2 regions of the Bacillus sp. JJ1127 genome follow, and region 2 is predicted to be linked to the other one. Evidence: predicted binding sites of a transcription regulator. Region 2 holds the regulator's gene; the other holds the start of a gene.
The links. The regulator LexA, encoded in region 2, represses DNA repair genes until DNA is damaged. The targets are predictions, from matches to a motif close to CGAACATATGTTCG.
Positions count from the first base shown of each region.

Region 1: V7183_RS18115 (DNA polymerase IV) is a predicted target of LexA. The motif match lies at 1,809-1,822, and genes of this name have one in related genera.

Region 1 is NZ_JBALQK010000186.1:19,289-22,714, reverse strand. It holds gene V7183_RS18130 (GNAT family N-acetyltransferase) at 1-181, shown strand, start outside; gene V7183_RS18125 (tripeptidase T) at 308-1,426, shown strand; gene V7183_RS18120 (hypothetical protein) at 1,481-1,681, opposite strand; gene V7183_RS18115 (DNA polymerase IV) at 1,843-3,081, shown strand; gene V7183_RS18110 (YhcN/YlaJ family sporulation lipoprotein) at 3,155-3,426, opposite strand, start outside.
Region 2 is NZ_JBALQK010000015.1:321-3,746, forward strand. It holds gene V7183_RS02365 (PadR family transcriptional regulator) at 1-305, shown strand, start outside; gene V7183_RS02370 (DUF1700 domain-containing protein) at 310-852, shown strand; gene V7183_RS02375 (DUF4097 family beta strand repeat-containing protein) at 858-1,658, shown strand; gene lexA (transcriptional repressor LexA) at 1,685-2,305, opposite strand; gene V7183_RS02385 (YneB family resolvase-like protein) at 2,448-3,104, shown strand; gene V7183_RS02390 (DUF896 domain-containing protein) at 3,150-3,389, shown strand.

The DNA.
Region 1 (3,426 bases), on a different contig from region 2:
TGATGTTGCTTTTCAAGAATTCCATTTACATCGTATAGAAGCACCGATTATGCCTCGTAATTTAGCATCTATACAAGTTGTAACGAAGATTGGTTTTCAATATGAAGGTGTGTCTCGGAAAATGTTAATGGTGAATGGGATTTGGGAAGACCATATGCGCTGGGTGCTTTTAAATGAGTAGAGGAAAACAGATGGTTATCTAGATGTGTGAACTATCTGTTTTTTGTCTTGTCTTTCGAAAGTTTTACGAAATTCTGTTATAATAAATGTTGTTACATACTTAACGCAGTGCAGGAGGCGTATTCTGATGATTAATCAAGAACGTTTAGTAAATGAATTTATGGAGTTAGTGCAAGTAGATTCTGAAACAAAATACGAAGCAGAAATTTGTAAAGTGTTAACAGAGAAATTTACTGCTTTAGGTGTTGAAGTATTTGAAGATGACACAATGGGTGTGACTGGACATGGTGCAGGTAACTTAATTTGTACTTTACCAGCAACAAAAGAAGGTGTAGACACAATTTACTTCACTTCTCATATGGATACAGTAGTTCCTGGTAAAGGAATTAAGCCTTCTATTAAAGATGGTTATATCGTATCAGATGGTACTACAATTCTAGGATCAGATGATAAAGCTGGATTAGCATCTATGTTTGAAGCAATTCGCGTTTTAAAAGAGAAAAATATTCCTCATGGAAAAATTGAATTTATTATTACAGTTGGTGAAGAATCTGGTCTTGTTGGTGCGAAAGCATTAGATCGTGAGCGTATTACAGCAAAATATGGTTATGCATTAGATAGCGATGGAAAAGTTGGTGAAATCGTAGTTGCTGCTCCAACGCAAGCGAAAGTGAATGCCATTATTCGCGGGAAAACAGCTCATGCTGGTGTAGCACCAGAAAAAGGTGTATCCGCGATTACAATTGCAGCAAAAGCAATTGCAAAAATGCCACTTGGTCGTATTGATTCTGAAACAACTGCAAACATCGGTCGTTTCGAAGGTGGTACACAAACAAATATCGTTTGTGATCATGTACAAATTTTTGCAGAAGCTCGTTCTTTAATAGATGAAAAAATGCAAGAGCAAGTTGCCAAAATGAAAGAAGCATTTGAAACAACTGCAAAAGAAATGGGCGGTCAAGCAGATGTTGAAGTAAAAGTTATGTATCCTGGATTTAAATTTGCTGATGGCGATCATGTTGTAGAAGTTGCAAAACGTGCAGCTGAAAAAATTGGTCGTACGCCTTCTCTTCACCAAAGTGGTGGCGGAAGTGATGCAAACGTAATTGCTGGGCATGGTATTCCAACAGTAAACTTAGCAGTTGGTTATGAAGAAATTCATACAACAAATGAAAAGATTCCTGTTGAAGAATTAGCAAAAACAGCTGAATTAGTTGTGGCAATTATTGAAGAGGTAGCAAAATAATTGTAAGTAATATTAAGGGAGCGTGTAACCTATAGTAGGTTTACACGCTCTTTTTCATTTGGATTCAATTGCCTTCACAAGGCGAATGAACCAATATAAAAAAATCCATGGAAGTATATATGTTGTTGCGACTTGTACTGTGTGAGGTAGAAGTGCAGCGGAGTTAATATTAAAAATTGGAAGTAGTAAATAGTTAATAGCAATGATCAATATAATAACTAGGAATGTGTAATTGAGTTTATTATGGTTTTTCATCTTACTCTCTCCTTTTACATAATTATCCATCCTTAGTTTGAGTATATCAAAAAATATAATTGGAAAGAACGTGTTTTTATATTTGAAAAGCTCCACTGTTTCTATGAAATTTGATATAATAAAAATGAGAACAAATGTTCCTTTTTTAGGGGGTGAAAAGCATGAAAGAAATGTATCCAAAAAACGGTCGTGTCATTCTACATGTTGATATGAATTGTTTTTTTGCATCAGTTGAAATTGCACATGATCCATCGTTAAAAGGAAAGCCATTAGCGGTTGCAGGAAATGAAAAAGAGCGAAAAGGAATCATTGTAACATGCAGCTATGAAGCAAGAGAATACGGAGTACGAACAACAATGCCACTTTGGGAAGCGAAACGATTATGCCCAGGATTAATTGTGAAGCACCCAAATTTTAAATTATATCGCGAGGCGTCATTTGAGATGTTTCAAATTCTTTCACGTTTTACTGAGAAGATACAGCCTGTTTCTATAGATGAGGGTTATTTAGATATAACAGATTGTTATGGATTAGGATCTCCCCTTGAGATTGCTAAGATGATTCAGCAAGCGTTATTAACGGAGCTACAACTACCGTGTAGTATTGGAATAGCTCCTAATCTTTTTCTCGCAAAAACAGCGTCAGATATGAAAAAACCGCTTGGTATTACCGTGTTCCGGAAACGAGATATTCAGGAGCTACTTTGGCCACGTCCTGTTGAAGCAATGCATGGAATTGGTGAGAAAACAGCAGAAAAACTAAAAGAAATTCATATACATACAATTGGTCAGTTAGCAAATGGAGAAGAGCATGTGATTCGTGCGAAAATAGGAAAGCATGGTACTGATTTACAAAAACGAGCAAAAGGTATGGATGATAGGGAAGTCGATCCAAATCAAATGGGGCAGCATAAAAGCATTGGAAACTCAACGACATTTTCGAAGGATATGGATGAAGAGAAGGAATTGCTTGATATGTTAGAGCGATTATCGAAATCAGTTAGCAAAAGGCTACAAAAACGTACCCTGGTCAGCTATAACATCCAAATTATGATCAAATACTACGATCGGCGTACAGTAACGCGGAGTAAGCAATTAAAAAATGCAATTTGGGAAGAACGTGATATTTTTCAAGCGGCCTCACGTTTATGGAAAGGGCATTGGGATGGAGATCCGATTCGATTGCTTGGTGTTACAGCTACTGAACTAGAGTGGAAGACAGAATCAATTAAGCAACTAGATTTATTTTCATTTGAAGAAGATGCGAAAGAAGAGCCATTATTAGCTGTTATTGACCAGATTAATGATAAATATGGAACCCCTATTTTGCAAAGAGGGAGTCAATTATTTCGAAAGCAGGAGAAATCTTTTCAGCAGAAATTAGAGAATAAATTTATGTAAAAAGTGTCATGGTAATTTAACACCTATGACACTTTTTATTTTTTAATAACTTAAATAGGAATGTGTTGCTTTATTATCGAGCATTAGGGAATACTCTTCGAACGGTTTCGGTAAATTCTTCAAATAGTCCTGTTACGGGTTTGCCTTGGTTAATTTTGACCGTATAGTCTCTCATGCGGTTTACAAAATCAGGATTTGAAGATACAAACACATGACGAATATTTGGATCGGTAGCTCTAACTTGATCGGCAACTTTCTTTTCCAATTGCTTTGTGACTTCGCCTTTTACGTTTTCACGTAAAACAACTGCAACATAGGCATTTCGATTTGTGACGATTACATTTG
Region 2 (3,426 bases):
TCCAGTTTAAAAAAGGCGTGCTAGAGCTTTGTGTACTGGCACTTGTGAAAAGAAAAGATTGCTACGGTTATGAACTCGTTCAGCAAATCTCTAATAAATTTTTAATATCAGAAGGCTCGGTGTACCCGTTACTCCGTCGGTTAACAAAAGAGGGATATTTTCAAACGTATTTAAAAGAATCAACGGAAGGGCCGCCGCGTAAATATTATCAATTAACAAATCAAGGGGAAGCACAGCTCCATTTACTTGTAACGGAGTGGCGCGATTTTGCTAAAGGGGTACAAGAAATTATTGAAGAGGTGTAATGGGATGAATAAAGAACAGTTTCTTCGCGAATTATCGGAACAGCTTAGAAAGCTACCAGAAGAAGAAAGGCGCGATATTTCATATGACTATGAGGAGCATTTTCAGTTTGGATTCGAAGAGGGGAAGACAGAATCTGAAATTGTAAAAGGGCTCGGTTCGCCAAAAACAATTGCGAAAGAAATGCTAGCTTTATATCGTTTTGATGAGATGAAAAAGGATCCTTCTGCTTCAAACATAACAAGAGCTGTAATGGCAGCAATTGGTCTTAGTTTATTAAATTTTATTATTGTATTAGGTCCTTTAATCGCAATTGTAAGTTTTATATTTGCGCTTTGGGTTGGCGGGATTGCCAATGTAATTTCACCATTCTTTGTAATCATTAAAATACTAATGGGCAATTTCTTATGGCTGGATGTATTTGTTGCTATTACGTTTGTTGGCGTGGGGTTATTGTTGTGCATAGGAGCTTACTACTGTACAAACTGGTTTAAAAATTTTTGTGTGCGCTATGTCAATTGGAATCTCAAAATGATTAAAGGGGGATAGGGAAATTGAAAAAAATATTGTTAGGGGCTGTTGCGTGTATCATTATTGGAGTGATTGGTATATCGCAAACATATACAAAAACAGTAGCTACAGTGGAAAAGGGAGACATGGAAAAGGTTATTAAAAATGAAGCAATTAAGAATGTAGAAATTGCTTTGGACGCTGGAGATGTTACGATTCAGAAAGGGAATGATTCCTCTTTTTATGTAAAACAGTCAGGTAATTTGGAAAACCAAAAAGTTACTATTGATGAAAAAGACGATACATTAAAGGTGCAAGGAAAAGTGAAAAAAGGAATTTCATTTGATTTTTCATTTTTATCTTTTGGGTTTAAAACGCCTGAAATAACGGTTGTTATTCCAGAACGAGCATATCAAGAATTAAAGGTGAATTCATCTGCAGGGAAAATAGAAGTGAGTGATATAAAAAGTGATTATGTAAACGTTTCGACACTTGGTGGGGACGTAGAATTAGAGAAAATAACGGCAAAAAAGGTCGAAGGGTTTTCTGAAGCTGGTGAAATAAAAGTAAAGCAAGTAAGTGGGAAAGTTGTAGCGAAAACAACAGGTGGAGATGTGGATGTTATTGATCATGACTCTAAATACGATGTGGAAGCAAGTTCAACTGCTGGAGATATTGATATTCGTTTACTCGAGAAGCCTCAAGATGCGACTGTCAGTGGAAAGACTTATGCAGGGAAAGTGAGAATTTTTAAGGAAGAAGATAGGGATGTAACGCTTGGAAATGGTAGTGTGAAAATTAATGGAAAAACGTCTGCTGGAGACGTTACAATTGAAGTGAATTAAAAAATAGACCAGAGATGGTCTATTTTTTAATGTAAATCACGATATACGCCAATTACTTTCCCGATAACCGACACTTGTTTTAAAATGATAGGTTCAAGGGAAGAATTTTCCGGTTGTAAGCGAAAATGATCTTTTTCTTTATAAAAGCGTTTTACTGTTGCTTCATTATCTTCTGTTAATGCAACCACAATCTCACCATTGTATGCAGAATGCTGCTGGCGAACAACAACTAAATCTCCATCGAAGATACCTGCTTCAATCATACTATCTCCAGAAATTCGTAACATAAACACTTGATCTGCTCCAGCAACGACGCTTGCAGGAAGTGGGAAGTGTTCTTCTACACTTTCAACGGCTGTAATCGGTAAACCAGCTGTAACTTTTCCGACAATTGGTACTTGAACAACTGATTGTGTGTTTGTGCCAATTCTTTCGTCTCCCAAAATTTCAATGGCTCTTGGTTTTGTTGGATCACGTCGAATATAACCTTTCTCTTCTAGACGTGATAAATGTCCGTGCACTGTAGAACTAGAAGCAAGGCCGACTGCTTGACCAATTTCACGTACGGAAGGTGGATAACCTTTTTCTTGTACTTTTAGTTTAATGAAGTCGAGAATGTCTTGCTGGCGCTTTGTTAACTTTTCCATGTTTTTTAACACCTCGTTTTCTTTTAATTTTCTTATTAATAAGTATAACACGCGAAAAAATATTCTACAAACATAAGTTCGAACAGAATCTGAATTTATGCTAAACTAATAGAAAAATCAAAATGAGGAAGAGGGTTTCAAAATGAATGCAATCATTTATGCTCGTGTAAGTACAACAAAGGAAGCTCAGGAAACATCGTTAGCACGTCAAAAAGATGAATTGTTGCATTTAGCTGATCGGTATCAAATGAATGTTATCAAGGTAATTGAGGAGCAGGCGAGCGGCTATACAATTGAGCGTGCTGGTATATTAGAGGTACTAGATATCATTCGGGATGAACAGGTTGATGTACTACTTATTCAAGATGAAACACGTCTTGGTAGAGGGAATGCAAAGATTGCCTTAATGCACTGTTTACATAAAGAAGGGATAAAAGTGTACACACATACGCATAATGGTGAATTACAGCTTTCAGATTCTGATTCAATGGTACTTGATATTATTGGCATAGTAGAAGAATATCAGAGAAAAATTCATAATTTAAAGATTAAACGTGGTATGCAAAGAGCGGTAGAAAAAGGGTTTCGCCCAGAAAAAAATCTAAAAAATCGTCATTTAAGTACAGGGCGTGAGAAAAAAGAAGTACCAATTGAAGAGATTGTACGTTTGCGCCGAAATGAATTAACATTTGAAGAAATTGCTGCGACACTTCGTGGCTTTGGGCATGATGTATCAAAAGCTACGGTACACCGCAGATACGTGGAGTATACGAAGCAATTGCTTGATAAACAGGACTAACTATTGTATGATAATAATCAGTTTTAAGTAGAAAGGGGATTCGAGATGCTAAGTCACGAACTCGTTGAACGTATTAACTTCTTAGCGAAAAAAGCAAAAGCTGAAGGTTTAACTGAAGAAGAACAACGTGAGCGCCAATCGCTCCGTGAACAATATTTAAAAGGATTTCGTCAAAATATGCTAAACGAATTAAAAGGAATTAAAGTCGTTAACGAAGAGGGGAAAGATATTACCCCATCGAAATTAAAAGCACTAAAGAAGCAAGATAATGAAAAATTAAATTAAAAGATGGGCAGAGCCCATCTTTTTTGATTTTAATAGA